Regions from separate parts of the Halomonas sp. BC2 genome, predicted to be linked through region 2. Evidence: predicted binding sites of a transcription regulator. Region 2 holds the regulator's gene; each other region holds the start of a gene.
What was found. The regulator sigma-54, encoded in region 2, starts transcription at its own class of promoters, with help from an activator protein. The targets are predictions, from matches to a motif close to TGGCACNNNNNTTGCTNT.
Positions count from the first base shown of each region.

Region 1: the regulator sigma-54 is predicted to act here: its motif matches at 3,858-3,875, upstream of B7L71_RS11905 (HAD-IIB family hydrolase).
Region 3: the regulator sigma-54 is predicted to act here: its motif matches at 6,674-6,691, upstream of glnT (type III glutamate--ammonia ligase).
Region 4: the regulator sigma-54 is predicted to act here: its motif matches at 5,767-5,784, upstream of B7L71_RS02705 (dimethylamine monooxygenase subunit DmmA family protein).

Region 1 is NZ_LFGT01000018.1:14,694-21,356, forward strand. Features, by position in the region: gene B7L71_RS11885 (glycosyltransferase family 32 protein) at 1-574, opposite strand, end outside; gene B7L71_RS11890 (FlgO family outer membrane protein) at 669-1,253, opposite strand; gene B7L71_RS11895 (hypothetical protein) at 1,258-1,995, opposite strand; gene B7L71_RS11900 (OmpA family protein) at 2,110-3,141, shown strand; gene B7L71_RS11905 (HAD-IIB family hydrolase) at 3,964-4,869, shown strand; gene B7L71_RS11910 (glycosyl transferase) at 4,888-6,108, shown strand; partial or broken gene B7L71_RS11915 (methyl-accepting chemotaxis protein) at 6,133-6,663, opposite strand, start outside.
Region 2 is NZ_LFGT01000009.1:181,026-189,428, forward strand. Features, by position in the region: gene pmbA (metalloprotease PmbA) at 1-559, shown strand, start outside; gene B7L71_RS07235 (HPr family phosphocarrier protein) at 566-835, opposite strand; gene rapZ (RNase adapter RapZ) at 861-1,793, opposite strand; gene ptsN (PTS IIA-like nitrogen regulatory protein PtsN) at 1,863-2,330, opposite strand; gene hpf (ribosome hibernation-promoting factor, HPF/YfiA family) at 2,335-2,643, opposite strand; gene B7L71_RS07255 (RNA polymerase factor sigma-54) at 2,741-4,156, opposite strand; gene lptB (LPS export ABC transporter ATP-binding protein) at 4,262-5,008, opposite strand; gene lptA (lipopolysaccharide transport periplasmic protein LptA) at 5,030-5,533, opposite strand; gene lptC (LPS export ABC transporter periplasmic protein LptC) at 5,530-6,114, opposite strand; gene B7L71_RS07275 (KdsC family phosphatase) at 6,115-6,657, opposite strand; gene B7L71_RS07280 (KpsF/GutQ family sugar-phosphate isomerase) at 6,692-7,678, opposite strand; gene B7L71_RS07285 (ABC transporter ATP-binding protein) at 7,910-8,403, shown strand, end outside.
Region 3 is NZ_LFGT01000004.1:5,107-13,509, forward strand. Features, by position in the region: gene B7L71_RS02655 (2Fe-2S iron-sulfur cluster-binding protein) at 1-1,574, opposite strand, end outside; gene B7L71_RS02660 (sarcosine oxidase subunit delta) at 1,571-1,861, opposite strand; gene B7L71_RS02665 (FAD-dependent oxidoreductase) at 1,915-3,156, opposite strand; gene folD (bifunctional methylenetetrahydrofolate dehydrogenase/methenyltetrahydrofolate cyclohydrolase FolD) at 3,179-4,096, opposite strand; gene purU (formyltetrahydrofolate deformylase) at 4,093-4,959, opposite strand; gene B7L71_RS02680 (aminomethyltransferase family protein) at 5,107-6,240, opposite strand; gene glnT (type III glutamate--ammonia ligase) at 6,742-8,076, shown strand; gene B7L71_RS02690 (class II glutamine amidotransferase) at 8,157-8,403, shown strand, end outside.
Region 4 is NZ_LFGT01000004.1:14,021-22,423, reverse strand. Features, by position in the region: gene B7L71_RS02730 (NADH-ubiquinone oxidoreductase-F iron-sulfur binding region domain-containing protein) at 1-1,073, opposite strand, end outside; gene B7L71_RS02725 (P-II family nitrogen regulator) at 1,230-1,568, opposite strand; gene amt (ammonium transporter) at 1,653-2,984, opposite strand; gene B7L71_RS02715 (heme-dependent oxidative N-demethylase family protein) at 3,009-4,040, opposite strand; gene B7L71_RS02710 (PDR/VanB family oxidoreductase) at 4,059-4,997, opposite strand; gene B7L71_RS02705 (dimethylamine monooxygenase subunit DmmA family protein) at 4,994-5,677, opposite strand; gene B7L71_RS02700 (FMN-binding glutamate synthase family protein) at 6,218-7,543, opposite strand; gene B7L71_RS02695 (GltB/FmdC/FwdC-like GXGXG domain-containing protein) at 7,557-8,243, opposite strand; gene B7L71_RS02690 (class II glutamine amidotransferase) at 8,244-8,403, opposite strand, start outside.

The sequences.
Region 1 (6,663 bases), on a different contig from region 2:
GTTCGATCAGCTTCAACAGGTTCGGATTGCCGGGGCGGCTGGCAATGAAATAGTTGCTGAGCTCACCACGGCGGGTGGTGATATACAGCTCCTCATGCTTGCCTAACGTGTTGGCCAAGGGCCAGATCGCGTGGGCATCGATATCCAGATATACGCCACCGTGTTGGTAGAGCACCAGCAGCCTCCAGAAATCGGCCTGGGCGGCACCGATTTGTAGGCGGTCATATTGCTGATTGATCTCTGGAGAGTAGTGAGCGGCAATGAACGCTTTTCTGGCCTCGGTAATCATGAACCGATATTCGAAGCGCGGGGCCATCAAGCGATTGAACAGGTAGTTCAAGTAAACAGGGAGCGTGACCTTATTGGTGAAGTTGGTTTGCCAGATGATCCTGGGGATGGGCGTTGGCTCTTTGGGCTTCAGCCAGGGGGCCGCTTGTTCCGGTAGCGTAAAGCGTTTTTTGGGGAACAGGGCATGAAAGCCATAGCTCAACAGCTTGGTGATGTTGGCCGCTAGCTTGATGACTCTGCTGGTCGCCACGATATGCGGCTTGCGAGGTTTCGGTTGAGACGGCATCGGCTCTCTTTGCTCATTTCAATGAAAAGCCTGGGGAGTAAGCTCCTCAGGCTTTTCGACAATATTGAATGTTGCGGGGACGTTTACCCGATCATCACCAGCCGCCCTGGCCTTCCAGCAGGCTGCGGATGTTGTTATCGAGGGGGAGACGGAAGTCTGCACTGCCCAGCACCATGGCATCACCCGCACGCACTACCCGTGCGCTCACATACAAGGAGTCCTGACCCTGAGCATAGGTTCCCATGAGAATGGAGCGAGCATTGTGCTGAGCGCTCAGGCGCTGCACTTGTCTGGAGAGAATCAATTCCCCCACGTTCTCTTCGATGAACATGCTATCGCGCATCTTGACTTCCCGCACCTGCATGCCTTGCTGGGCTAACGCAGACGCCATGATTTCGGAACTGATACGCCCAAACGTGGAAGACTGGCTCAAGTTGTCGATGCTGACAAAAGTCGCGGCAATCATGGGGCTATAGCGTGTAAGGTCGGGGTTGCTTGCCATCATTTGCTGAGCAGCTTGATGGGCAAGCTCGGAAAGGTCCGGTTTGGGCGCTTCCTGCTGGTTGTTATTGCCCAGGGAGGCGCAGCCGGCCAGCACCAACAGCGCAAGGCTCGCAGCAGCCATGTGAATCGAGCGTCGATAAGAAGCAGATAGCACCGTCATAAGTGTCAACAGCATAAGTTTACCAGGTGTCGGTGATGGAAATGACCGGCGTTGTGGGGGCCTGTGGCACTCTATGGGGTGCATATTGGCGCCGATCACCGGCATTAATGTAATAGATGTTGGAGGAGGAGTATAAAATGCGCTCGCCATCGACGATTTGGGTGGTAATGATGACTTCTTCATTGCCGGTATGAGTCCAGCTGCCGCTGGTGATGTCGGCCAGGATGCCGCCGGGAATGAGTCCCAGAGCGGGTTCGCTCCACTGGTTATAGGGGATAGTGGCAACGGCAATACCCGCCGTGAGGGCGGTAAAGGCACCGACAGGGGGGCGAATGAAGCCTCGGTCACGGTGAGTGACGATCTCAACACCCACGTGTACCTCCGCCGTGTCGGCGGTGGGTTCGGTCATGACCGATGCCCCACGCGTGACGAGTTCGCTGGTTAGCAGGGTACGAAAACCTCTGCCAAATTCGCCGCCGCTGTAGCCATGCAAGCTTTGATCATCGGCGGGTGTAATGTACAAGTCGCGAAACCGTACGCGTTCACGCTGCAAAATGTGGTTGGCTTCGTGATGGGCCAGTACGTTCCAGTGATGTGCAGCCTGCATGCGCTGCTGCTCACTGTAAGGGTAGGTGGTGGCAATCGGCGCCTGGGATGTGTTGGCGTAAAAACAGCCGCTTAGCATCAAGCTAACCGCGCCAAGCCCGAGTGGGGCAAGATAGCGGCGAGTGAAAGACAGCAAAGGACGAATGCGCACCGGGTAGTTCCTTATCGCTAGTAAACGGCTTTTTGACAGGGCTTTTTGATAGACTAGTTTGCCATGCTCATAGTAGATCGGCCACGAGGTTTAAAACTTGAATGAGTAACCCCCATGCTTGAGGACCACCGTAGCGGCCCCCGTCACGATTCGTTGTTGTCATCATACCCGGAAGACGATAGCAATAATGGCTGGATGATTAGTTATATCGACATCATGACGCTGCTGGTGGCGCTGTTCGTGATCATCATTGCGGCGGCCGGGGTGACCGGCACCAGTTGGAGCCCTGAAGCAGATGACACCGACGTCAGCGAAAGCAGTGTGCCTGCTCTTGAAGTGCCGCTGCCCGCATTGTTGGATGAGCGACGCCAAAAGCGCAACATCGCTTACCTGAATGAGCCCGGCACGCTTAGCCCGATGGCCATCAGTGCGGCTCTGGGGGTCGCAGGATTACCTGCTCCGATCATGCGCGTTCCCGAGCCTATGGGGGCGCCACCCTTGCTGGCATTGGCACCCGCCGAAAGCGACACATCGCCCGTCGCGCCGCTGCTGGAGCGCTACTTGCCCGCCTTGCCTACGCCGCTGCTCGTCGATGAGACGCAGCGCCTGGGCCAGCCGTTGGCCAGTTACATGGTACTGCTGACCGACCGGCCGCCTGTCAACGTGCAACAGATCGACGATGAGGCCATTAGCAGCGCTTTGGCGCTGGATGAGCAGCTGCCCGAACGTGTCGAAACATCGCTTTATTTGCCGAACCTGGAAGGCGTCGAGGTCTCCAGGGTAGCGGAAGGCATCAGTCTGCGGGTGCAGGATCAGCTGCTGTTTCCCTCTGCCGCGGCGGGGTTGTCGGAAGGCGGCACATCGCTGGTAGGCAGCCTGCTGGAAACCATCCAGCGCTATGACGGCGAAGTATGGGTCGAAGGGCACTCGGACAGTCAACCGATCAATACCCCTGAGTTCTCGTCCAACTGGGCGCTCTCCAGCGCACGGGCCATTGCCATCGTTGAAGCACTAGAGGCCGCTGGGGTCGAGCCTGAGCGGCTGCGCGCCGTCGGGTTTGCCGATACCCGCCCGCTGGAGGATAACAGCAGCGCCGAAGGGCGCGCCCGCAATCGCCGTGTCGAAGTAGTGATTCACGTGGAGTAGGTACTCACACACTGGCTTGGGGCGGCTCACTGTTGTAGGAGGAGGCTTCAGCCCGCGATGATTCCTGTACTCAGCTTGATATGGGTGGCTACTCAAGCAGTCGCCCAATAAATTGGCCTCCCACAGGATAGCCTGGGTGGCTGCTCTGGCTATAAGCCAATGAATGGGCCTCCCACTGTTCAAGAAGCCCTGCTGTTAGTGGGAGCTTTTTGTGGGAGGGAGCTTTAGCTCGCGATGATTCAAGCACAGGTGCCTGCCCAGGCAGTCGCCCAATGAAATTGGCCTCCCACAGGATGGCTTGGGTGACTGCTCTGGCTATAAGCCAATGAATGGGCTTCCCACAGGCTGGCTTGGGACTGCTTTGCTTTTGCTGAACAAAAAAAGCCCGCCAGGGGGGTGGCGGGCATCAAAGGGCTTGGCTCACTGCAGCCCACTGACATCAGGTGAGGGGGGGGGGTACGAGACAGTCAGTGGGTACAATTCGAGTATAGCTATTCTGGAATGTTTGCCAAGGGTTTGTGCAAATTTTTTGCTTTTTTATGCTCGGTGTTTTAATTAGATAAATCTTGTACAACAATCCCGCGCTATTTCTCCGTCTTCTGTACCTCTTTTTCATGCTCTGTTTTGGTGCATTATGGGTTGCCCTATTTTGGTGCTTCCTCTGGCATCGCTTCGATCGTGTTTTAATCTTTTGATTTTATTTAATTAAAGCATCCTGGCATGCATTCTGCTTTGGTGATTGTCTACCTTGGGTATTGATCTCAAAAGATGGCTACGTTGGGCTTTTGGGTGACCTGATTTCAGTTTGCAGAAGGTGCTGCCATGACCGAGTTCACGAGTCCTGAACTACTTGATCCCGCGTTACAGCCGCGTTTGGTGGTCACGGATCTCGACGGTTCCTTGCTGGACCACCATAGCTATGACTTTTCGCCTGCCGCTCCCTGGCTTGCTCGTCTCAAGCAGCTGGGTGTCCCGGTGATTCCCGTGACCAGCAAAACCCGGGCAGAACTACTGCCACTGCGTGAAGCCCTGGGGCTGACGGCGACGCCCTTCATTGCCGAAAACGGTGCCGTGATTGGCCTGCCGCCAGGCTGGTGCCATGCCAGCCTTGATCGGCCGGGTAGTGGGCCAGACGGCGTGGTCATCAAGCACACGGGGGTTGATATCCGCTTTATCCGTGCGCGGTTGGCCATCTGGAAGCAGCGCCTCAACCTGCGGTTTACGCCCATGGGAGAGATGGAGGTGGCGGAAGTCATCGCCAGAACCGGCCTGGACGAGCCTCGGGCCAAGGCGGCCAAACGGCGTGAGGGCAGCGAGCCGCTGATCTGGGAAGACGACGAGCGTGCCCTGGAGACCCTGCGCGAGGCGCTGGAGGGCGATGGTTTGACCATGACCCAGGGCGGGCGTTTTTGGCACGTCATGGCGCAGGCATCAGGCAAGGGGAGTGCGGTGACCTGGTTGATCCAGCGCTTTGCGGCGCTGCGCGGGCGCCAGCCGCTGGCGTTGGGGCTCGGCGATGGCCCCAACGACGTTTCCATGCTGGAAGCCGTGGACCAGGCCGTGGTGATCAAGGGCTGCCATGACCTGATAGTGGCACCGCACAACCGGGCGTTGTATCGCACCCAGGCAACCGGGCCAGCCGGATGGGCCGAGGGGGTGGCTCACTGGTGGGGGCGAGACGACCGCCGATTAGCGGCGGAATCCCACCAGCAAGCGGCCACGGCTTAACCCAACGAGGAAGTGCCCATGAGTGATTTTCATCAGAATGGCGTCATCACCGATTTTCATAACCTGACCCGTCGCCCCGTGGAAGAGCTCGAGCGGGAGCTGTGCCAATTTGCCAAGCGCCGCCCCATGGGGCTGATTCTACCGTCGCTGTTTTCCGAGCTGGAAGGGCCTGCACTCTCGGCCATTGTGGACGAGCTGGCCAAAGTGCCGTATCTCAACGAAATCGTGATTGGACTGGACCGGGCCGATCGCGAACAATTTCTTTATGCCCGCGAGTTTTTCTCACGCTTGCCGCAGCACACCCGCATTCTATGGAACGATGGACCCCGGCTGCGTGAGCTGGATGCCGAGCTAGAACACCACGGGCTGGGGGCGTTGGAGCCCGGCAAGGGGCGCAACGTGTGGTATTGCGCGGGCTATGTGCTGGCCTCCGGGCGCTCGACCGTGGTTGGGCTGCACGACTGCGACATTCTTACCTATGACCGTAGCCTGCTGGCGCGCTTGATGTACCCGGTGGCGCACCCACGCTTCAACTACAGCTTCTGCAAGGGGTACTACCCGCGCATCGCCGAAGGCAAGCTGAATGGCCGGGTGTCTCGCTTGATGGTAACGCCGCTGCTGCGAGCGCTGAAGACCGTGTGCGGTCCGCTACCGTATCTGGATTACCTGGACAGTTTCCGCTACCCGCTGTCGGGGGAGTTTGCCATGCGCAGCGATGTGCTGGAGGGCATTCGCATTCCTGCCGATTGGGGGCTGGAAATTGGCGTGCTCTCGGAGCTACAGCGCAACTACTCGCATCGCCAGCTGTGCCAGGTCGATATTGCCGATGCCTATGACCACAAACACCAGCCAGTGAGCGAAGAGGATGCCAGCGGTGGCTTGAACCGCATGAGCCTGGATATTGCCAAGGCCCTTTATCGCAAGCTGGCGACCCACGGGGTGAGCTTCAGCAGCGAGGATTTCCGTACACTGAAGGCAACCTATTATCGGCTGGCGCTGGACTTGATCGAGGCCTACGACCACGACGCTACCATGAACGGTTTGAGCCTCGACCGTCACTGCGAAGAGCAGGCAGTAGAGCTGTTTGCCAGCAACCTGCTGGAAGCTGGCAACCTGTTTCTCGACAACCCGCGTGAGCGCCCGTTCATTCCCAGCTGGAACCGGGTGCAGGCCGCTGTACCTGACCTGCTGACCCGCATGCACGAAGCGGTCGCGCTGGATAACCAGGGGGATGTGTAGGCCATGACGGCCTACGTTTGACGCCTAGAAATCGTCGCTGTGCGCCTGTGTGCTGGAAGGCGCCAGTGACAACGCCTGGGCTTGATGCCGTGACGCGTTGAGCTTGAAGTTGCTGACCATCTGACGCAGCTGGGTGCTCAAATGCGCCAATTGCTGGGTAGCGTGGTTGCTCTGCTGCACCAGTCCGGCATTTTGCTGGGTCATTTGATCCATCTGTGTCACGGCCTGGTTGACCTGCTCGATGCCGCTGCTCTGTTCGATGGTGGCCGCAGAGATCTCCTGAACCAGCGTGCTGAGCTGCTGAATATCGCCCACCATGCCATTGATCACTTCGCCGGTACTCCGCACTCGGCGGCTGCCTTCCACCACCTGGGCATCGGCATTCTCGATCAGCCCCTTGATCTCCTGAGCGGCAGAAGCGGAGCGGCTGGCCAGTTGGCGTACCTCATTGGCCACCACGGCAAAACCGCGACCCTGTTCCCCGGCGCGGGCGGCTTCCACGGAGGCATTCAGCGCCAGGATATTGGTCTGGAAGGCAATCGCATTGATCGTCTC
Region 2 (8,403 bases):
GGGCGGGGCGTTATATCGTGAAGCATCGTTCTTGTGTGATCGCCTGGGCAGCCCGCTTTTCCCGGAGTGGATGGGGCTGGAGGAGCGCCCCATGGAAGTCGGCGCCACGGCCAGCTCGCCCTTCGACGCCGAGGGTGTGCAGACCCGAGATAACCGTTTCATCGAGCAGGGCAGGATCGCCAGCTACATGCTGTCTGCCTACAGCGCGCGTCGCCTGGGTATGCAGTCGACGGGGAACGCTGGCGGAGCGCGTAACCTGCGTCTGTTGGCCCCGCTGACACCGCGTCACGAGCTGTTGCAGCAGATGGGGCGGGGTATTTGGGTCACCGAGCTGATGGGGCAGGGGGTCAATGCTGTGACGGGTGACTACTCTCGCGGTGCGGCCGGTTTCTGGGTGGAGAATGGCGAGGTACAGTACCCCATCGAAGAGTTCACCATTGCCAGCAATCTCAACACCATGTTCGCTGGCCTGATGGGGATTGGCGATGATACCGATACGCGTGGCAGCATTCATACCGGCAGCTGGCTGGTGGACGCCATGACGGTGGCGGGCAGCTGACGAGGGTTACTGATCCTCGTCGAAGCGGGCGTCGAACAGGGCCTGGATGGCATCGAGGGCCTGGTCGGCGTCTTCACCTTCTGCGGTAATGGTGAGTGACGTACCGCAGGGGGCCGCCAGCATCAGCAGCGACATGATGTTGGCCGCATCGGCCTTTTGCTGCTGTTTGTACACGTGAATGCGGGCTGAAAACTGCTGGCCGCACTTGACCAGTTTGGTGGCGGCGCGGGCATGAAGGCCGCGTTGGTTGGTCAGCGTTAAGGTTCTTTCAGGCACTCTGGTTCCTTTTTGCCGAGTGATATCAGGGCGACGTCGTGTCGCTGGGAGGGGTGGAAGAAACGGCATCGACGGTAGCGGGTAATTCGCTCAGCGTGTACTGCAAGCCCAATTCCCGGTGTCTGAGCTGAATAGCGCCAGTGTGCTTGACCAGCGATTGCGCTAATTGCTCGACCATGTAGACAGAGCGATGCTGTCCGCCGGTACAGCCAATGGCCACGGTCATATAGCTGCGTTGACTGCTTTGGTAAGCAGGTAGCCATTTCTCCAGCCAGGCATGAATATCGTCACGCATGTCATCGACGATGGGGTAGCCGCTCAAGAAGGCCTTGATGTTGGCGTCGCGTCCGGTGAACTGCCGCAAGCTGGGGTCCCAATAGGGGTTGGGCAGGCAGCGCACGTCGAACACGATATCGGCATCCATGGGTACGCCCCGTTTGTAGCCGAAAGATTCGAACGTCAGGGTCAACTGGTCACGCCGCTGATGAGCAACCTGATCGGTGATGCGGCGGCGTAGGTCGTGTACCGAAAGACGCGACGTGTCGATCAGCAGGTCAGCCAGGTCCCGAATCTCGAGCAGGGTTTCTTCTTCCTTGTTGATGGCCTCTTCCAGGGTCATGTCGCTATCCCGCGTCAGCGGGTGGCGCCGACGGGTAGCCGAGTAGCGCTCCAGCAGAATGCGAGCGTCCGTGGTCAGGTAGATGACCTGAAAACGGATCTGACGCTGGCGTAGTTCTTCCAGCAGAGCAGGCAACTGTTCCAGTGCAGTAGGCAAGTTGCGCGCATCGATGCTGACGGCCAAATGAGTACGCCCCCCCTGTTGACGCAGTTCATCGACCAGCGAGCCCAGCAGCATGGCAGGCAGGTTGTCGATGGCGTAATAGCCAAGATCTTCCAGCGCCTGTAGGGCGATGGACTTACCGGACCCTGAACGGCCGCTAATGATCACCAGCTGCATAGCGCATCTCTCTTGGCTTGAGAAGGAATAGGGGGTTACCGACGGCCTTGCTGCCCAGCAAAGGCTGCGCTAGGCAGCCTGCTCGCGAATCTTGTCGGTCAACAGCGTCAGCAGTTCACGCTGGCTGCTGACATTGCGCAATTGCTGGCGTGTGGCTGCGTCGTTCATGATGGTGGCGACCTGACCCAATAGCGCCAAATGCGTATCATCGGCTTCTTCGGGTACCAGCAGCACGAACACCAGATCGACGGGGTCACCATCGATGGCATCGAAGTCGACGGGCTCGGCTAGCTTGAGAAAGCCAGCAATGGGCGTGCTGCAGTGAGGACTGCGTGCATGGGGGATGGCTACGCCATTGCCGATACCAGTGCTGCCCAGCCGTTCACGGCCAATCAGGCGACTGAAGACTTCCTGACTGTCCAGGCTGGGCGTGTTCTGAGCGATAAAGGTGCTGAAAAACTCCAGCACCCTTTTTTTGCTGCCCCCGGGCACGTCGTACAGCACGCGCTCCGGGGGGAGTATGGTTTCCAACGTCATCGGTTTAACGCACGCCAGCGCCTTGGGCGCGGGCTTGTGCTTTTTCCTTGTGTTTTACCAGCTGACGGTCGATTTTGTCCGCCAGGGCGTCAATGGCCGCGTACATGTCATTATCCTGCGCTTCCGCATGCAGGTCTGCTCCTGCGGCATGCAGCGTGCAAGCCGCTTGCTGGCGCTCCTTTTCGACAGATAAGGTGACCTGGACGGTCGTGATGTTGTCGTAGTGACGCTCAACGCGTTCCAGCTTTTCGTTTACGTAGTCACGCAAGGCGTCAGTCAGTTCAACGTGATGACCAGTGATGTTTACTTGCATTGACGTGCTCCTTATCCATCGGACTGTACTTCGATTGTAACCCTTTTTGGGCCATTGCAAAGCCCTCGTCGAGAGTTTGTTGGGCGAGAGCGTTTAACTAGCGTAAACGACGGCGCTCACTCGACGAAGGTATACCCATCGACTCACGGTACTTGGCCACGGTGCGGCGGGCCACGGTGATGCCGCCCGCTTCCAGCAGGGTGACCAGACGGCTGTCGGAGAGTGGCTTGCCCGGAGGCTCGTCCTGAATCAGTTTCTTGATGCGTGCTCGAATGGCCGTGCTGGAATGGCTGTCGCCACCTTCCTGGCCGCTGACTTGGCTGGAGAAGAAGTACTTGAGCTCGAACACCCCGCGCGGGGTATGAATGTATTTCTGGGTAGTGACCCGCGAGATGGTCGATTCATGCATCTCCACCGCTTCGGCGATATCGGCCAGAATCAGTGGTTTCATGGCTTCTTCGCCATGCTCCAGAAAGCCGATCTGCCGAGCAATGATCTCGCGCCCCACGCGCAGCAGGGTGTCGTTGCGGCTCGAAAGGCTTTTGATCAGCCAGCGAGCCTCCTGGAGATGCTCTTTCAGAAACTGGTTGTCCTGGCTCTTGTCGGCGCGTTTGATCAGGCTGGCGTAGTCGGGCTGAATACGCAGTCGGGGCAGCGCTTCCGGGTTGAGTTCCAGGTGCCAGCCCTCGTGATCGTGGCGTACCACCAGATCTGGCGTGACATAGCTGTCGTCGGTGATGCCATAGGCGCTTCCAGGCCTGGGGTCAAGGCTGCGAATTAAACGGATGACATCGTCCAACTGCTCGTCGTCGAGGCTCAGGCGTCGCTTCAGCAAGCGCATGTCGTCCTTGCCAAGGGCTTCGAGAAACTGGCGTACCAGGCGTTTGGCAGGCATCAGCAGCGGGGTGTCTTCGGGCAGCGAGGCCAGCTGCAGCATCAGGCACTCCCGCAGGTCACGGGCAAATACTCCGGTGGGTTCGAACTGCTGAAGGCGCAGCAGGGTGTTTTCGACCTCGCGCTGGCTCAGGCCGTCGTGGCCTTGTGCCTTGAGCCCCTCGCGAATGTCGTTGAGAGGCTGGGTCAGGTAGCCGTTGGCATCCAGCGCATCGATGAGGCTTTCGGCGATGGCATGTTCACGGGAGGAGAAGTCGGTCATGGCCAATTGCCAAAGCAGGTGACCGTGCAGGCTCTGCCCCGCCGCCTGACGCTCGAAGTCCGGGCCTTCGCTGCTGCCGCCCATGCTCCCCATGTCCTGATACGTGTCGGACCAGTCGCTGTCTACGGAAAGCTCGCTGGGGATGCTGTCTGCCCACTCGGCTTCCTGAGGCTCGCTGACGGCCTGTTCGCCAAACTCATCTTCCTGCTCGAGCATGGGGTTGGCATCCAGCGCCTGCTGAATTTCTTGACGAAGGTCCAGCGTCGATAGCTGAAGCAGCGCAATGGCCTGCTGCAGCTGAGGTGTCATGGTCAGCTGTGTGCCGATGCGCAGTTGAAGAGAAGCTTTCATGACCATCTGAGAACCACTCGTTAATCAGAAAGCTCCACCCTAGAGCGAGTCTCCGTTTGGTGCAAGTGCAATAAGCATGCCACTAAATAAAATGTCTTCGTGGGCCATTGTTTAAAGCCGGAAGTCGGCGCCCAGATAGACGTCGCGTACCTTCTGGTTATTGAGGATTTCCTGGGGGTTTCCACTGGCGATGATGTGTCCGTCGCCAACAATGTAGGCAATATCGCAGATATCCAGAGTTTCACGCACGTTGTGGTCGGTGATGAGGACGCCAATATGACGCTTCTTGAGGGCGCGTATGATCGATTTGATATCGCCCACGGAAATGGGGTCGACGCCGGCAAATGGTTCATCCAGCAGAATGAAGGCAGGTTCGGTGGCCAGCGAGCGAGCGATTTCCACCCGCCGCCGCTCGCCGCCCGAGAGGCTCATGCCCAGGTTGTCGCGAATGTGGGTGATGTGAAAATCTTCCAGCAGAGATTCGAGCTTGGCTTCTCGGCTGCTGCGGTCCAGCTCACGACGCGTTTCCAGAATGGCCATGATATTGTCGGCCACCGACAGTTTGCGAAAGATCGATGCTTCCTGAGGCAGGTAGCCGATGCCTGCCAGGGCACGCTCATGCATCGGCGCCCGGGTCAGGTCGAGATCGTCGATGCCCACTTTGCCAGCATCGGCCTTCACCAGGCCGACGATCATGTAGAACGAGGTGGTCTTGCCTGCGCCGTTGGGGCCTAGCAGGCCAACGACACTGCCTTGGGCAATTTCCAGGTTGATATCCTTGACCACGCGGCGGCGCTTGTAACTCTTGGCCAGATGCTGTGCATGGAGCGTCTTGACCGCTGCAGTGTCGGGGCTGATGGCTGTCACGAGGGGCTCTCTCTATTGCTCGGGCTGTAAGGTCATGCGGATGCGTTGCGGTGCGCTGCCGCTGACATCGGAGCGTGCTTGGACCACCCCGCGGTCAATGAAGTATTCGAGCCGTCCACCCTGGAAGCGATCCCCTTGCTGGGTCAGTTCGGCCTGGTCGATCAGCTCTACACGCCGCTCGGACACATGGTAGACGATGCGCCGCGCCCAGCCTTCCATGGGCGTCGTCTGGTCTTCCAGCTGGTTGCGCAGGTAGGCACGCTCGCCCGTGGCGACGGCCCGGGAGAGCTCGCCCGCCTCGTTGCGATGAATTTCGACACGCTCTCCGCGCAGCTGCATTTCACCTTGGCGAATGTCGACGTTGCCGGTATAGACCGCCGTGCCCGCACGTTGGTCCAGGTCCAGGCGGTCGGCTTCCACTTCAACGGGGGCCTGTTGTTGAGCGGCGGCAGGCAGTACGCCTACCACCATGGGAACGGCAAGGGCGAACAGTGCCGTACGAAGCAGGGCGTTCATGGCGACTCCTGAGAAGATTGGGGGGCGGGCGGATGCACGCCGCGCACGTTATCGATCAAACTGACACGGCTGTCGTCCAGCCAGACATCCATGCGTGAGGCTTCGATGCGTTGAGGTGGCTGCTGCAGCACCACAGGGGTGTCGCTCCAGGCATGACGCTCCAGTCCATCATAGTGCAGCAGGTCGGTATCCAGCTGCCAGCCTTCGTCCGGCGCCAGCAGGCGCGCGGATCCGGCCAGGGTCAGCGCCTGGGAGTCCATGTTCAAGGTGCCGGTGTCGGCAATGGCCAGCCATTCACGCTGCTCGCTGTCGAACAGGGTGGCGCGTGGTGACGTGACGTGGGTCATGGCCGCCTGCGGGGTATGTACCAGACGCGGTGCCACCAAGGATTGCTGAAGCGTGCCGTCTTCACCGAACAGGGTGATTTCGGCATTTTCCAGCACGTGTCCGGGCTCTTGGGCCTGGGCCTCAGGATCTACCTCGCGCTGCTGGGGCGCGCGGGGGTCCAGCCAAACCAGCAGTCCCCCCAGGGTGATGACCAGCCCCGTCAGCCAGACGCGCTTTTTCACCCTGATGCCCATTCAGGTGGAGCCGTGTAGGTAAGTGTCGAGCACGGCGTCCCAGTGCCCCTGGCTGGTCAGCAGCGTGTCGCAAATTTCGCGAACGGCGCCATGTCCGCCCAGACGGTCGGTAATCCAGTCGGCGTGGGTATGCATGTAGTCCGGTGCGTTGGGGACGGTGATGCCGATGCCCGAGCGTTTGATCGGCGCCAGGTCCGGGAGGTCATCGCCGCAGAAGGCGACCTGCTCCAGGGTGATACCGAGCCGCTGGCAGAGCCCACGCAGGGTGGCGAGCTTGTCTTCACAGCCTTGATGAACATGGCTGATGCCCAGCGCTGCGGCGCGCTGGCTCACCATGGGCGAGTCACGGCCGGTAATCAGCGCGACATGGATGCCGACGCGCTTGAGCAGCTTCAAGCCGTGGCCATCCTGGGTATGAAAGGCCTTGATTTCGACGCCGTCGGCCTGGAAGTAAAGGCGACCATCGGTCAGCACGCCGTCCACGTCCAGGGCCAGCAGTTTTACACGGCGTATACGATCTAAAAGTGCGTCAGGTAGGGCCATAGAGCCTCCGTATCATCCATCATTGGATCATGGGTTAGATAACGCCGCTTGCCAGCAGGTCATGCATGTGCAGCGCGCCAATCGGGCGCTGCTGTTCATCGACCACGGCCAGCGCCGTGATACGACTATCTTCCATTATACGCACGGCTTCGGCCGCCAGGACGTCGGGGCCGATGCGTTTGCCGGGCCGCGTCATGACGTCGTCTACCTTGACGTCGCGCAGGTCGTGAAACTGGTCCAGCGTGCGGCGCAGGTCGCCGTCGGTATAGACCCCGGCAAGCCGACCCTCATTGTCGATGACACAGGTAAAGCCGAGCCCCTGGCGCGTAATTTCCAGCAGGGCATCGCGCAGCGGGCTGCCCAGCGCCACCCGAGGCAGCCGCGCGCCGTCGTGCATCAGGTCGCGTACCCTTAGCAGCAGGCGTTTGCCCAGGCTGCCGCCGGGGTGTGACAGGGCGAAGTCTTCGGCTGTGAAGCCACGTGCTTCCAGCAGTGCGACGGCCAGCGCGTCACCCAGCGCAAGCGCTGCCGTCGTCGAGCTGGTGGGGGCCAGATCCAGAGGGCAGGCTTCTCGCTCTACGCCGCTGTCCAGGTGGGCCTCGGCATGGCGTGCCAGGGTGGAGTCCGGGCGCCCCGTCATGCTGATCAAGGGGGTTCCCAGGCGCTTGAGCAGCGGCAGCAGGGCGGTGACTTCGGCGGTTTCACCCGAGTTCGACAGGGCCAGCACCACATCGCCCCGGGTAATCATGCCGAGGTCGCCGTGGCTGGCTTCGCCGGGGTGAACGAAGAACGCGGGCGTGCCGGTACTGGCCAGGGTGGCTGCCAGCTTGCCGGCGATATGGCCGGATTTGCCCATGCCGGTCACCACCACACGACCCTTGCAAGCCAGGATCAGCTGGCAGGCGCGGTCGAAGCTCTCGTCCAGCTTGGCTTGCAAACCACCAATGGCCGCTTGCTCTATCTGCAGTGTCCGCAGCGCGCTTTCACGCAGTAAGCTGGGTGGGGTGGGAGATTGGGGCATGGTCGGTCTCGTTCTCGTCATCACGGTTGATAGCCTTCAAGAATAACACCTTGCGGCGGCTTTTAGCCAAACTGCGGGCAGGCGCTGGGCAGCAGGCCAGGTGCGCGTGGCTGTTCCTGTGGGTAGCGTTAGGATACGATGTTCGATAATATTTCGAAAACACTGTTTTTTAAACCGCCGGGGTGGGTCTGAAAGGCCTGCACTGGCGAGCGAGCGAGGGGTGTGATGCCCATGACGGATATGCCCTTTATCCAGGTGGAAGATGTGTACTTTTCCCGCGGCGACCACGATATCTTTCGTGGCGTGAGCATGAGCATTCCGCGTGGCAAAGTCACTGCCATCATGGGGCCCAGCGGAACCGGCAAGACCACCCTGTTGAAATTGATCGGTGGGCAGCTGGTGCCTGATCGGGGGCGCGTGCTGATCGATGGGCAGGATGTGCATCGGCTGTCTCGCAAGGCGCTGTTTGCGCTGCGCAAACGAATGGGCATGCTGTTTCAGAGTGGCGCGCTGTTTTCCGATCTGGATGTCTTCGAGAACGTGGCTTTTCCACTACGCGTGCATACCGACCTGCCCGATACCATGATTCGAGATCTGGTGTTGATGAAGCTGCAGGCCGTGGGCCTGCGCGGCGCGCGTCATCTGTCGCCCGCCGAGCTTTCAGGGGGCATGGCCCGCCGGGTGGCGCTGGCACGGGCCGTGGCGCTGGACCCGGAGCTGATTCT
Region 3 (8,403 bases), on a different contig from region 2:
ATGATATCGCGGATCTGAAGGTCTTCGTCAAAATCGACGAATTCCTTGCCTTTGGGGTGAGCGAAAATGGGCCACGGGAAGTTCACTTGCCTGGGCGCTTCGGTCACAGGGTCGGCTTTCGGTGCGGATAACCCCAGATTAGCCAGTGCCTGGCTGGCGGCAAAGATACCGTCCTGCAGCACCTGCTCAAGGTCGTGCAAACCATTGACCGAGCCTGCTACATGCAGGTGTTCGGGCAGGTTGGAAAGCGAAAACTCGGCGACATCGTCGTTGTAGGTCAGCTTGCCGCCAGCCTGGCACAACAGCTGGTAGACAGGCATATAGCCTGCGCTCATGCACAGCAGGTCGCATTCCAGAGTCACGCTTTCTTTGTCCACTTCACCGCGTTGGGTAATACGCCGGATATCGACCCCGTTAACGCGGTGCATTGTCTTGTCGCACAGCGCTTCGAAAACGGTATGCTCAAGATGCAGGGTGATACCGCGCTGCTTGATGGCCTGGCTTAGCTGGCTGTCGGTTGGCCCCGCGCGCATATCCACCAGGGCCGCTACATCCACGCCCTGTTCGTGCAGGTCGAGGGCGGTCAGATAACCGTCATCATTGCCGGTTAACACAACGGCCCGCTTGCCTGGGCGCACCGCGTAATGGCGCATCAGGCGTTGGACGGCGCTGGCCAGCATGATACCCGGCAGGTCGTTGTTGCGGAAGATGACCGGCTGGTCAAAGGCCCCGGCGGTGACGATGCATTCCTTGGCGCGCACCTTGTACATCCGCTTGTCCTGGATGACCGGCAAATAGTTGTCAGTGAACCAGCCGTTACAGATGGCGTTGCACAGCACATGGATATTGGCGTGTGCTTCCACGGCCGGCACCAGTTCATCACGCAATGCCGTGGCACGCACCCCCTGTTCATCAAAGCGGGCGTAGGTCAGCGCGCCGCCCAGCAAGGGTTCCTGCTCAACCAGCAGTACCTGGGCGCCGCCTTCTGCAGCCGTCAAGGCAGCCTTAAGCCCGGCGGGGCCACTGCCCACCACCACAACGTCTTTGAACAGGTAGGCTTTGTCGTGATAATCGCCCTTCGCCTTGAGGTCAAAGTGACCCAGCCCGGCTTTCTTGCGAATCAGGGACTCCCAGTATTTCCAGGCACCTTTAGGCTTATAGAAAGAACGGTAATAAAAGCCCACCGGCATGAATTTCGAGAACTTACCCAGCTTCATGTCGCTGTCGTGGTCAAGGCTGCCGCTGTAGTTCTGGCCTGTAACGTTCAAACCCTCGTAGGCAAGGCAGGTATCTGCCAGTACGTTCGGTTCATCGGGCAGCTGCACCAGCGTATTAGCATCTTGCCCGGCCATGGTGAGCGGGCCGCGCGGGCGGTGGTACTTGAACGAGCGGGACAGCAGATAACGGCCATCAGCCGCCAGCGCACTGGCAATCGAGTCTCCGCAAAAACCCTGATGGGTCTGCCCTTCAAACGTCATGCTGATAGGCTGTTGACGGTCGATATAGAGCCCCATGGGAGCGGGAAGGCGGTTATCCATCGTCTGTGTATTGCCTGATGGTTGGGTGCGGTTCATTTGCGTGTCTCCTCAGAGGAAAACTCGACACGTTCCTGGAAAACTTCCTTGGGATCGAACGTACGCAGTATTTCATCGGTAACAGTATGGCGTTCAGCAAGGAACCAGTAGCTGGAGGCGGCATGCATCCACCATTCGGTAATAACGCCTGCTGTGTTGTCGCTATAAAACACATAGTGGGCCCATTCCCGGTCGCTGCATTGACCGGGCATCGGTTTGAGTTCTCCGCCATAGATGAACTCACTGATATTGCGTAGCCCGTTGAGCGGGCAGTTCATGACTTTCATTGAGCGTGCCTTCACATAGTCGCTGAGACGGTGGCTGACATAAGCGGCTGACGTTAATGACTGGCCGCTGTCGCGCCCATTTCATTGACTTGCTGGAAATTGGCAAAACGTTCCAGGCGGAATGGCTGAATCAGCGCCGGCACTTTTCCGCCGTTGGCTACCAGCTCTGCCATGGTCTTGCCGCAGATGGGCGTTGACTTGAAGCCCCAGGTGCCCCAGCCAGCATCCAGGTAGTAATTCTCAACCGGGCTTTCCCCCATGATGGGGCTGTAATCCGGGGTCATGTCGGTAATCCCGCCCCATTGGCGCATCAGCTTGGCCTTGGCCAGAAACGGGAACATCTCGATGCCACTGGCAATCAGGCTTTCCTTCATTTCCAGCGTAGAGCGCGTGTTGTAAAGCGGGTAGGGATCGGAGCCGCCCCCGAACACTACTTCGCCACGGCTGGTTTGCTGAACGTAGCAATGCAGGGCGGAAGAGCTGACCAGCGGGCTCAGGAATGGCTTGACCGGCTGGGTGACCATCGCCTGCAGCGGGTAGCTGATAATCGGAAGGCGGAAGCCGGCTTTTTTGGCCAGGATCGAGCTGTGCCCGGCAACCGCTTGCACGGCGCAACCGCACTGGATAGTGCCGCGATTGGTCTTCACCCCGGTAATGCGCCCGCCTTCAATGATCAGCTCCTGCACTTCAGTGAGCTGATGGATTTCAACGCCGCGCTTGGCGGCTTCCTTGGCATAGCCCCAGGCCACGGCATCATGGCGCGCTGTGGCGCCGTCGCGGTGCCACAAACCGGCCAGAACCGGCAAGTGCCCCGGGTCGAGGTTAAGCGTTGGCACCAACTCACTGATCTGCTGACGGTCGATCATTTCGGTGCGTCCGCCGAAATGTTTGTTAACCTCTGCGCGTTGGCGGAAGGCACGTACCGTGGCATCGGTATGTGCCAGGGTTAACTGACCGCGCTCGGAATACATGATATTGAAGTCAAATTCGTTCGAGAGGTTCTGGAACAGCTTGACCGACTCGCTATAGAACCTGACCCCTTCCGAGGTCAGGTAGTTAGAGCGGATAACGGCGGTATTGCGCGCCGTGTTGCCGCCCCCCAGGTAAGCCTTTTCAAGCACGGCTACCTTGGTGATGTTGTGGTATTTGGCCAGATAATAGGCAATGGCCAGCCCGTGGCCACCGCCACCGATGATCACCACATCGTAGGAGGGCTTGAGCTCTTTGGGGGGAGGCAAGTCCACATCGACGGGATACTCCGAGGACAAACCGTATTTCAATAATCCAAAAGGCATGACAACGCCCTCCTGTGGTAGATCAGATAAGTGCTGGCTGAGCCGCTTTGTGGTGTTGCTGAAGCCGGGTGGCGACCACCGTGTTCTGCATCAGGTAAGCGATGGTCATCGGGCCGACGCCGCCGGGTACCGGGGTGATTGCACTGGCCACCTGGCTGACGCTGGCAAAATCCACATCCCCGACAAGACGCGTCTTTGGCTCGCCATTGGCTGACTCTTCGATGCGGTTAATACCCACATCAATCACCACCGCACCGGGCTTGAGCCAGTCGGCATTGATCATCTTCGGGCGACCGACCGCGGCAATGACAATATCCGCCTGGCGCGCGATGGCTTCGGCGTTAACGCTGCGTGAGTGGAGCACCGTGACCGAGCAGTTGGCCTGAAGCAGCAGGGCGGCCATGGGCTTGCCGACGATGTTGGAGCGCCCGACGACCACGGCATGTTTACCGCTCAGGTCGCCGCAGGTTTCCTGCAGAAGACGCAGGCAGCCGGTAGGCGTGCAGGGTGTCAGCACGTCAGCGCCCTGTGCCAGCCCTCCCACGTTTTCACGATGAAACCCGTCGACGTCCTTGAGCGGTGAAATCGCCTGAATCACGGCGTCCTCGCTGATGTTGTCGGGAAGCGGCAGCTGCACCAGAATGCCGTTGACCTCAGGGTCCTGGTTCAGCTTGTCGATCAGTGCCAGCAGCTCGGCCTGGGTCAAGGAGGTGTCGAAGCGATACTCAAGCGAACGGATCCCGACCGCTTCAGCCTTACGGATCTTGTTGCGCACATATACCTGGCTGGCGGCATCTTCACCGATCAACACCACAGCAAGCCCTGGTGTGGTGCCTTCCGCTTCCAGTTGCGCCACGCTGTCGGCGACTTCAACCAGTACCCGCTCGGCCCAGGCTTTGCCGTCAATCAAGGCGGCAGATGTTTGTGTCGTGAGGGTCATTGGAAAATCACCGTTTTGTTCTGATCAAGGAAGATGCGGTGCTCCAGGTGATACTTGACCGCACGGGAAAGCGCGATGGTTTCCGTGTTACGTCCCACGGCGACCAGGTCTTCAGGGCGATAGGTATGGTTAACGCGCTGAACTTCCTGATCGATAATCGGGCCTTCATCAAGGTCAGAGGTCACGTAGTGCGCGGTGGCACCAATCAGTTTGACGCCTCGCGTATGTGCCTGATGATAAGGCTTGGCCCCCTTGAACCCCGGTAAGAAGGAGTGGTGAATATTGATGGCGCGCCCGGACAGTTGGCGGCACAGGTTGTCAGACAGAATCTGCATATAACGTGCCAGCACGACAAGCTCGGTACCGGTCTCTTCGACGATATCCATCAGCGCGGCTTCCTGCTTGGCCTTGGTCTCTTTAGTGACCGGCAGGTAAACAAAGCGGATGCCTTCGCGCTCGGCCATGGGGCGAAGGTCGCGATGGTTCGAGACGATGGCGGTGATTTCCATGTCTAGCTCACCTTGCGCCTGGCGATACATCAAATCGCTCAGGCAGTGATCGAACTTGCTGACCATCAGCAAAACGCGCATGGGTTTGGAACTGCTGTAAATCTGCCACTCCATCTCAAAGTCCTTGGCGATGGCGGCAAATTCATCACGCAATGTCTCGATATCCCCACTCACGCCTTCATTGAAGCGAAACTTGGCACGCAGAAAGAAGTTTTGCAGCTCTTCATCATCGTATTGGGCCAGTTCACTGATATAGCAGTCATGCTCGCTCAAAAACGAGGTCACCGCCGAAATGATGCCGGAGGTAGCCGGGCAAGAAACGCGGATGATGTAACTGTCACAAGAATCCTTCATTTTTTTTCCTATATAAATTTAAAATTTTAAATATAAATAAAAAATAAGAAATTTATCGATTTAAAGCCAAATATATCTCTATGTAATAGATTGACTTCATATTTGGCTTTTGTCGATATGGATTTTCCTTTTTATTGATCGTTTCATCTAGCCTTTGGCAATGCGCTTTTGTTTGTCAGGGTCATCAAAAGGCAAGCTATGGCTGCTGGCAGTGGCTTGCAGGCTGCCACGTATTTCCAACGGCACACCGTGCTCGGCATAAGGAACATCAAGGCGCGCCAGTGCCATGGAGCGGCCACTAAGCCTTGAAAACATGCCTTCGGTAACAATGCCGACCTGCTTGTTATCTGCCCAGAGGGTGTCCCCAGCGCTTGCCGCCTCCTCGCTGTCAATCAATACACCAAAGATCTTGAAGCGCTCCTTGCCCTTGAGGCGGAAGTGTTCGCCTGCCCCCCGGAACTCGGTCTTGTCCTTGGATACGGTGAAGTCCAGCCCCAGCTCCCATAGCGTGTCGCCGGCGGGCTGGTCGGGGAAGGGGTATGTCTCGGAGTTATCAACGGGATAGAACAGCAGGTTACTTTCCACGCGTAGCCAATCGAGTGTCTCGAAACCGCATGGCACGATGCCCATGGGGGCACCCTTGTCGAGGATTTCGTCCCACACAGAGGGAGCATCCTTGGCCTTGCAAAAAATCTCATAGCCGCGCTCACCGGTATAGCCGGTGCGTGAAATCATCACATCAAAGCCAAACAGGCGGGTCTGCAAATGGTGGAAGTAACGCAGGTCGCGAATACTCTCAACATGCTTTTCAAGAAAGTCGACGGCCAATGGCCCTTGCAGTGACAAGTCGTGAAGATCATCGTCAAACATCAGGCTGACGTTACGACCCAAGGCACCTAGAGTGAGCATTTCCTGGCCCAGACCGGTGCCATGCACCACCAAGTACGCATTCGGCGCCAGGCAGTAGACAATGCAATCATCCACGAACTTGCCAGCCTCGTTGAGCATGGTGGCATAGACAGATTTTCCCGGGTAAAGCTTTGACATATCCCGCGTGGTGGCATGGTCTAGCAGCACTTTGGCATGCGGGCCAACGCAATGGATCTTTTTCAGACCAGAGACATCCATCAAGCCTGCTTGGGTGCGAATGGCGGCGTGGTGATCGGCGGTATCCGCTCCCGCGTAACGAAACGCAGTCCCCATGCCGTTCCAGTCTTCCAGTGTCGCACCGAGTGCATGGTGGCGTTCGGCAAGGGCAGAAGTACGCCATAACGTTGTCATATCAATTCTCCTTCCAGTCGGTTAGGGCAGGTTTTCCAAAAGAAACCAGAAGTGGCTGTCGCCCTTTATGGATTCTTTAAAAGAAATTATATTTCCTTGCAGTGAAGCAATAAGCTTGCCATGACGTGTCAGTGCATACAGAAAATGCATGAGACACAGGTTTATTTCATATAAAAAACAGTTACTTATTTTTTGAATTTTTAGGTCGATATATTCGCCATATTTTCCTCCAGGTTTTTATATGCGTGTCATTTGTTCTTTATGGGTGCGCTTTTTGGCAAATTTGCACCGTTATGGCGCGGTCAAGGCACAGAAACCAATAGGAGAAAAGATGGGAAATGCTTTCTTGAAATCCTGAATTAAATATTTATTTCATTTAAATCAGTGTTTTGTAGGTATTTGAGGAGGTTTTTTAACGGTCGACGAGACATTCTGGCATGCTATGTGCCTTTCTTTTTGGGAAATATAGTTTCTTGAAAAGAATTTTTAAGAGGGTTGAGTATGTCTCCAGAAGCTGCTGTTGAGTTGATCAAAGAGCATGACATCCGTTATCTGCTGGCCCAGTTCGTGGATATACACGGTGCGGCCAAAACCAAGTCAGTGCCGGCTAACTGCCTGATGGATGTCGTTGAGAAAGGCGCGGGGTTCGCTGGCTTTGCGGTGTCGGGCCTTGGCATGCAGCCCCATGGGCCGGATTTTATGGCCAAAGGTGATTTGAACTCGTTGTCGTTGGTGCCGTGGCAGAAACACTACGCTCGCATGGCGTGCTGCGGTTACGTCAATGATGCCCCGCACGCGCTGGACAGCCGCGTTGTCATGATGCGTCAGTTAGAGCGGCTAAACGAGCTGGGCTGGACGTTGAACACCGGCCTGGAGCCTGAGTTTTCCTTGTTCAAGCGGGGAGCGTCCGGTGAGCTGTTGCCGGTTGATGAGAGCGATACGCTGGCCAAGCCCTGCTACGACTATAAAGGCTTGTCGCGCTCACGCGAGTTTCTGGAAAGGTTGGTCGAAGCGCTTCAGGCGGTGGACTTTGATATCTACCAAATTGATCACGAAGATGCCAACGGCCAGTTCGAGATCAATTACACCTTCAGTGACGCCCTGACCTCTGCTGACCGCTTTACCTTTGTGCGCATGGCTGCCGGTGAAATCGCCAACGAGCTTGGCATGGTGTGTTCCTTTATGCCCAAGCCGCATGCTGATCGGCCTGGCAACGGCATGCATATCCATCTTTCCATTGCTGATAAAGACGGCAATAACGTCTTTGGCGATGACAGCGACCCCCAGCATCTTGGCCTGTCGACGACGGCTTACCATTTTCTGGGCGGGTTACTTCATCACGCCCCGGCGCTATGTGCCTTTGCTGCCCCAACGGTGAATTCCTACAAACGCCTGGTGGCCGGCGGTTCGGCGAGCGGGGCGACCTGGGCACCGGTATTCATTGCCTATGGTGATAACAACCGTTCGGCCATGGTGCGCGTGCCTTATGGCCGTCTTGAATTCCGTCTCCCCGATGCTGGCTGCAACCCTTATCTGGTTCACGCCGCCCTGATTGCGGCGGGAATGGATGGCATCGAGCGCAAGCTGGACCCCGGCAAGGCGCAAAACATCAACCTTTACGAGCTCACGCCAGAGCAGTGCCAAGCGCAAGGCATCGAGATTCTGCCGCAGTCGCTTAAAGAGGCGATTGATGCCCTGGAAGCGGATACCCATCTGCGCGATGGCATGGGCGCCGAGATCGTTGGCGAGTTTATCAAGGTCAAGCGTGAGGAGTGGAAAGAGTACAGCCGCCAGGTATGTGAATGGGAAGTTCAGCGCTATGTAGAGTTTTTCTAACGTCATTTTATTTTTTCATAAGTTCCTTTGCGTGCTTAGGCGCCCATGACGCCTCAGCGTGAATCTATCGAGGTAATGCTATGTGTGGAATTGTCGGGCTTTATCTGAAAAACCCGCAGCTGGAAAGCCGCTTGGGTGAGCTGTTTGAGCCGATGCTTATTGCCATGACAGACCGTGGGCCGGACAGTGCCGGTTTTGCGGTGTATGGCGACGAATATGATGATGGCGTCAAGCTGACCCTGCAATGTGATAATGCCGATTACGATTGGCAGGCGTTCGCCGACAGGCTGCAAACCGCCTTCGGCAGCCTGGCGTCATGGTTTCAGA
Region 4 (8,403 bases), on a different contig from region 2:
TGGCGCGGTTTGCCGGGTTTACCTTCCAGCGATTCGATCATCGCCGATTCTTCCCCGCAGATATACGCCCCCGCGCCACGGCGCACCACAATATAGCCCGGTGCCACCAGCCCGGCGGCTTCCAGCTCCGCAATGGCCTGATGCAACACCGTATGCAGCGCCGGGTATTCATCACGCAAGTAGATGTACAGGGCGTCTGCTTCCACGGCCCAGGCGCTGATCAAGGCGCCTTCGAGAAATTGATGGGGCGCGCGCTCCAGGTAATAACGATCCTTGAAGGTGCCCGGCTCGCCTTCATCGGCGTTGATGGCGCAGTAGCGCGGCCCGGCCTCGGCGCGGACGAAAAACCATTTTTTAAAGGTCGGGAAACCCGCGCCCCCCAGCCCGCGCAGGTTGGCCTTTTCCAGGGTGTCCATCAGGCTTTCAACACTCACCTCCCCCGCCCGGCAGGCGCTGAGCAGGGCGTAACCACCGGTTTGCCGATACGCGTCAAGGCGTGGCCAGTCCAAGGGTTCAGGGTGAATGTGATCGGCAGCGATGGCCGCCTGAACGCGCTCAACACTGGCATGGCCCAGATGGTAATGACCCACTTCCACCACAGGCGCCGTATCACAGCGGCCCATGCAGGGGGCGCGCAACACGCGCACCTCGGCGGGGTCGGTGCCTACCGCAAGTGCATTGCGCAGAGCGTCAGCACCGGCCAGCTGGCAGGACAGGGAATCACATACCCGCAGCGTCAGCGCTGGAGGCGGCGATTGATCGTCGTGGATGACATCAAAGTGGGCGTAGAAGGTGGCGGTTTCGTACACCTCAGCCATGGGCAGGTTCATGTAAGCGGCCAGGGCGCGTAGATGGGTCAGCGGCAAGTGGCCAAGGGCATCCTGAATCGCGTGCAGATGTTCGATCAACAGATCACGTTGGCGCCGCTGCGGCTGCTCGCGTTCATCACCGAGCAGTTGACGCAAGGCATCCAGGGCGTCCGGGGCAAGTGAGCGTCCGCGTGGCTTGCCGCGGGCTTTACCACGAAAGGGCGGGAAATGGGTTGGTTGCTGCGGAGCCATACTGTCAGTCACTTCGTTTCACCTTTCGTAGGCATGTCGGGGCAGAGCACCCTCGAGATAATCCGTAGATTTTCGAGCAAAAACAGCGGTGCCGACGGGCGACCCCACTGTTTTGTACGCGGATTTCTGTTGGAATAAGCAGAAAACGCAAGCCTCGCTAAAAAGGAGCTATAACGCCGCCTCGTCAGTTTCACCACTGCGTATGCGTATAACATTGGAAAGTGGATAGACGAATATTTTCCCATCTCCAATACGACCAGAGTATGCGGCTGTTTTAATCGCTTCGATCACTGTGTCGACCTGGGAATCACAGGCTCCCACTTCGACTTTCATCTTGTTCACAAAGTCCACAGTGTACTCCGCCCCCCTGTAAAGCTCGGTATGCCCCTTCTGCCTTCCAAACCCTTTAACCTCAGTCACAGTGAGTCCTTGAACATTGATATCAGATAACGCTTCTCTGACATCTTCAAGCCTATGGGGTTGAATAATAGCTGCGATCATATGCATGGTATGGCCTCTAGGTTTTCATCATCAGTTCACGAAAAGCCAAGACCCGTGTTTATCTAATGGGCCTTGGCCTCGGAGAATCATTTAACGTTGAACAGGTTTCCGGCTGGCCAGCAGGCCGTCGGCCGCTGCACTGCTCCGCAGGGGGGTGCCATCCATGTCCGATGTATTGGCCGAAACGAACTCAGGGTAGGCGTGCATACCGCATTCGTGGGCATCCATGCCCTCAAACTCGTCCTGCTCGCTGACACGCAGCCCCATTACGGCACGTATAATGAAAAGCACCACCAGACTGGCACCGAACATCCAAGCGAAAATAATCACGGTGCCGAGCAGCTGGATGCCTAGCGTGGCGTCAGGGTTAGTGAATACAACGGCGACAATCCCCCAGATACCCGCACTGCCATGTACCGAAATGGCACCCACGGGGTCGTCGATCCTGAGGCGGTCCAGCCCGAGCACAGAGAGCACGACCACCACACCACCGATCGCACCGACCAGCATGGCCATTCCCGGCCCGGGCAGAAGCGGCTCAGCCGTAATGGACACCAACCCGGCCAATGCGCCGTTCATGACCATCGTCATATCGGTCTTGCCGAACAAGGCACGGTACAGCAGAGCGGCCGCTACCATGCCCGAGGCTGCGGCGGTATTGGTATTGACGAAAATACGTGCCACTGCATTGGCATCATCCAGGCTGGCAATTTTCAGCATCGAGCCGCCATTGAACCCGAACCAGCCCATCCAGAGAATAAACATGCCAAGCATGGCAATCGGCAGATTGGCGCCCGGAATGGCCCGTACCTCACCATTGGGACCGAAACGGCCTTTACGTGCGCCAACCATCAATACAGCGGCCAGTGCTGCGGCACCGCCTGCCATGTGCACCACAACGGAGCCGGCAAAATCTTGGAAGCCCATTTCATCCAGGAAGCCACCGCCCCATTTCCAGAACCCGTTCACGGGGTAAATCACTCCGACCATGAAGACCGCAAACACCAGGAAAGGCCACAGTTTCATACGCTCGGCAATTGCCCCGGAAACAATCGACATGGTGGCAGCGGCAAATACCGCCTGGAAAATAAAGTCAGCCATGGAAGAGTAATAAGGTGAGCCTTCTCCCGCCGAAATATCGGCCATGCTGTTATCACTGCCCAGCATGAAATCCAACCCGGGAATAAAGCTGCTGACTGGGTTGGCGGGATACATCAGGTTGTAGCCAACCACCAGATAAACCAGGCACGCAACGGAGTACAGCATCGCGTTTTTGGTCAGTATCTCGACCGTGTTCTTTGACCGGACCAACCCTGATTCAAGCATGGCAAAACCACAGGCCATGAACATGACAAAGGCGGTACAGACTAGAAAATAGAAGGTATCGAGCGCATAACTCAGCTCTAGCGTTATCTCGTTCATGAGTGTCCTCTCGGCTAGCAGGTTTCAGGTTTGTGGTTGGAGTTCGTGGTCGTATTCGCTTAACCACTCCACGACAGTGTCGCGGTAGCGTGTCATCCCTTTGTAATCCACCAGTGCCTCGGGCAGATTGGCCAGCACGCGATGCAGCCGCTTGGCCCAGGCCTTATTGGTTGTGAGGTCGTCCATGCTGATCAGATAAGTGCGGATGCCAAAGAACAGCGCATGGCTTCGGGGCATACGTACCAGTGTCTGTAACTCGACACGCAGAAAGACATCCCTGCCTACGTTCTCGGGGGTAATCGTGGTTCGGTCTGCCCCCCATTGGTGATAGGTTTCAGGGGAACTGTCCATGCGTGGGTGGATCGTCATCGTCCAGTTCAAACGACGAATCGGGCTGCCCACCTGAATGGCGCACAGATATTTAAGGACCCGATCAAAAATACCCATCTCATGAGCCAGCGGCACAGGGCCATGCCACTGTTTGAAACTCATTCCGGCATCAAAGGCCAGCGACCAGTCAGCCGGTGATGTGATTACGCCTGCGTCCATGAAGAGGTCTGCATCACGTTGATCCAGTAACGCAAAATCCCCCTGCATCTGGCGTCCGATAAACTCCATCGGCGGCATGGGCAAAGTGCTTGCGTCGCCCATCACAAAGGTCTGATGAATGCCGAGGGGGCGATTAATCCACTCGCATTGATCGCCCTGTTGGGTGAAGGAAAAATGTTCGGGATAATCCTGGGCATAGTGGGTCATGACAAATTCAAGCAGGTCCCAGCACGCCTGTTCCATGTGGGGCATGGCAAGGCAGCGAGCGGGGTCCTCTTCCAGCACCATCGCCCTTTCTGCTGTTTCACACAGATAATGTTCATCGATATCGAGCATATGTTCGTAAACACTGCCCTTGGGGCCCGGCAGCGTATGCGGCTCAGTATTGACTGAGTACATATAATCATCTTCCGGAAACGGGAAGGGAAAGCGTCTCACGGCCTCGGGACTATTGCGGTAGGTAAACTGGCCTCGGAAGGCCTGGGTATCTCGCGGTGCAAGTTGCATGGTGTTTTCCCCCTTGATTTATAGATCCAGCACCAGGTAGTCGCTCGCTGAACGTGACACGCAAGGCATGATGCAGCGCTGGCTGGCTTTCTCTTGATCATCGAGAAACGCATCCCGATGCTCGATGTCACCGTCCACCACCGAGGTTTTACATTGGCCGCATACACCGCCACGACACATATTGGGTATCTCAAGGCCATGGGCTTCCAGAGCGTCAAGCAGAGGCGTATCCCCCGCGACGGCGACGTCCTGCTGCGAGCGTGAAAGCCTGGCTACAAAAGGCTTACCTGGCTGAGGAGCCGTGAAGGCTTCGTAATGAACCCGCTGAGGTGACCAGCCCAGCGCACTCGCTGTGGCTTTGACGTCCTGAATCATCGCCTCCGGGCCGCAAACATAGACGTGGGTGCCAAGCGGCTGGTGTCCGAGCAGAGTGTAAAAGTCGGGACGTTCGCCGGAATAGCAGTAAAGCCTGTTGCCAAAACGCTCCGTCAAGGCCTCACGAAAGGCCCCTGTTTCGGCATTGCGATACACGTAGTGCACTTCAAAGGAGGCCTGACGTTGTTCCAGCTCATAGCCGTAAGAAAGAAACGGCGTTATTCCGATGCCACCGGCAATCAATATGTGGTGCCGCGCCTGCCAATCCGGTAGAAACATGTTGGCGGGCGGAGAAATAAACAGCCTGTCCCCTGGGCGAAACTCACCATGCATGAACTGAGAGCCTCCTCGGGAGCGCTCCTGCAACCGCACCGCGATGCGATAATGACTGCTGTCAGCCGGGTTGCTGATCAAGGAATACGCATTGCGGAAACGCTTCCCCTCACCTTCCATCTGCACCACCACGTGACTACCGGCAGAAAACGGCGGCAGGGGCTTTTCATCAGCAACAAACGTAAACTGTTTGATAATCGAGCTGATCTGCTCGATCTCGGCGACACGTACCGGAATCAGGTCACTCATGAGTCAAACACCTCCTCGCGGGGAACCTCACCGGGCACCTCGGCATCTATCCGCACGCCCATATAGGCCCCCAGGCGACGTGAAAAATGATCGCGAACTTCCAACGTGAGCCCACACCCCTGGCAGCGGGTGGGTGACGCCGTGACAGGCTCGCTCATAAAACGGCAGTGCGTGCAAAACACGCGTCGGGCGTTATCTGCTGAAGGCAGCAAGGTGATTTCAGCGTCGAGCAGCCCGTGTGCCAGGGCCAGGGTATGTACATCCCATAAAAACGCTTCGCTGCCCGCCACAATCACATGGCAACCTTGGGTCAATGTTTCCAGCTGGGTCGCCAGCGTGGTGGAAAGTGCGTCACGGTCGCAGCATTGCAGTGGCACGTTCTGCCACTCAGACGGCAACCCCGCCGGGGGCGCGTCAGCGCGATCAGCACAGATAATGAAATGAAACGGCGTCCGGTGTTTATCAATCGGCGCCACATGTTTCATGATGAGATTTACCGCGTCTGGCTCAGCCACACACACATAGTAGTTAGCTGTTGCGGGATGCTCAGGCGTTACATATATCGGCCTGCTTTTTATCCTGTCATCATCAGGAAGAGCGTTATGCTGCATTGACTTTTTCCCCTTGATAAATACCCGGTTAATGGATGCCAGCACGACAGAGACGGAATCGAAAGACATCAAGGTTTTATATATGAAACCTAAATATCACCAGCGATACTTAAGCCGCTCCATTTAGTTCTTGTGGTGATATTTTATTTACTGTAGATAAAGCACGTTTCATGCCAAAAAAAAAATAATCTTAATTTCATAGGTTTATAAAAAAAGAACAAAAAGAGGCCGCGCTGTAATAGTGCAGATGACGCTTTAAAAAGCCTGTATTAGTGCATCCGCTGACCTTTATCTGGATAAAAATTAAATAGTGAATATTTCTTTTTATATATACACTAAAGAAACCACTCATCACGCCAACTAAACACACTGGGCGCGCGCTCTTTTTAAGCGATATCCTGCACAACAATTAAAAAGTTGTTTTTTAAAACCCTGCTTGGCATTTCTGTTTAACAGCACTTGACGCTACCGCATCGAAGGCTTGATAGGTGTTGCTGAAGAGCATAAAAAAACCCGAAGCCTGGAAGGGGTATCCAGCCTTCGGGATAGCGTTTAATGATGCAGGCAGCTACCTGTCACCAGATAGCAGATTGACCTTCCAATGCCAGCCTAAAACGTTTGACCAGGCACCCAGGTGGTACCCGCCAGGGGCACTCGCGCCATGGCAGCCGCTTCGATATTCAAGGCCACCAGATCTTCCGGTTCCAGGTTATGCAGGTGGGATTTCCCGCAGGCTCGGGCCAACGTCTGCGCTTCCAGGGTCAGCACACGCAAGTAGTTGGCCAGCCGCCTGCCACCTTCCACCGGGTCAAGGCGTTGGCTCAGCTCTGGGTCCTGCGTCGAGATCCCCGCTGGGCATTTTCCTTCCTGGAAGTCATCGTAATAGCCAGACGCTGAACCCAGCTTGCGGTACTCTTCTTCAAAACGTGGATGGTTATCCCCCAAGGCGATGAGGGCAGCCGTACCAATGGCCACGGCATCCGCACCCAGGGCAATGGCTTTGGCAACGTCAGCACCGTTACGGATCCCGCCCGAGACGATCAACTGCACCTCACGGTGAACGCCCATTTCCTGCAGGGCCTGTGTGGCTTGAGGAATCGCCGCCAGGGTGGGAATACCGACATGCTCGATAAACACATCCTGAGTGGCTGCCGTGCCGCCCTGCATACCATCCAGCACCACAACATCCGCGCCGGCTTTCACCGCCAGCTTGACGTCGTAATACGTGCGCGTCGCGCCAATCTTGATAAAGATGGGCACCTGCCAGTCGGTAATTTCACGCAATTCGGCAATCTTGATGGCCAGGTCGTCGGGCCCCGTCCAGTCCGGGTGGCGGCAGGCGCTACGCTGATCAATACCTTTGGGCAGCGTGCGCATGTGGGCGACACGATCCGAAATTTTCTGGCCCAGCAGCATCCCGCCGCCACCCGGCTTGGCGCCCTGCCCTAAGACCACCTCGATGGCATCGGCTTTGCGTAAATCATCCGGGTTCATACCATAGCGTGACGGCAGGTACTGATAGACCAGTTTGGATGACTGACCGCGTTCTTCTGCGGTCATGCCGCCATCACCTGTGGTCGTCGATGTGCCGACTTCCGATGCTCCGCGCCCCAGCGCTTCCTTGGCTTGTGCTGACAAGGCACCAAAGCTCATACCGGCAATGGTCACCGGGGTATCAATCACCATCGGTTTTTTGGCGTAGCGGGTGCCTAATACCACCTCGGTGTCGCATTTTTCCCGATAGCCTTCAAGCGGGTAGCGCGACATGCTCGCACCGAGAAACAAAAGATCATCAAAATTTGGCACCTTGCGCTTGGCACCCCAACCGCGAATGTCGTAGATGCCTGTTTCGGCGGCACGCTGAATTTCGGCGATGACATCTCGACCAAAGGTAGCGGACTCTCTCAGTGCCGGATTAATCGTGTTATCTGTCATGTCAGGCTCCAGATCAGTAGGCCGAGGCATTGGTGACTTTGAAGTGGTAGAGCTGGCGCGCTGATCCATAGCGCGTAAAGTCGCCAGGGTTTTCGTCGCTACCTGCCTGTTTGAGTAAATCTGCCAGCTCGTCCAGGTGCTCCTGACGCATTTCCTTGGCGACGCAATCCGCCCCCAGAGACGCCACTTCCCCTTTTACATAGATGTGCACTTCGTAGAGCGAGTCGCCCAGCGCCTCACCGGCATCGCCGCACACCACCAGCCTGCCGGCCTGCCCCATGAAAGCGCTCATCGGGCCGATATTACCCTTGACCACGATATCCACCCCTTTCATGGAAATACCGCAGCGCGCCGAGGCATTGCCTTCAATGACCAACAGGCCACCGTGAGCGGTAGCGCCCGCCGACTGGGACGCATCGCCTTTGACATGCACCTTGCCCGACATCATGTTCTCGGCCACGCCAACCCCGACATTTCCGTTCACGGTGACATGCGCTTTCTGATTCATGCCCGCGCAGTAATAGCCGGCATGCCCATCAATTTCGACGCTGATCTGTTCATTGAGCCCGCAGGCAATATTGTGCGCCCCGTTGGAATTACTGACACGCCACTCACGCTCGCTGGCGGTCATTTGCGGATCATGCAGTGCCTGGTTGAGTTCTCGCAGACTGGAACTCGCAAGGTCGTAATGTTTCATCATTTAGGCAGCCTCCACCTTTATACCGTCACGTTCCCATACATAGATTTTTGCCGGCTCCGGCTCCCAGACAGTTGCCTCCTTGATACCCGGAAGGTCAGCCAGGGCGCGGTACTCGGATGCCATTGCCACGTAGTCATCGGTTTCAGCAATAACGGCGGGT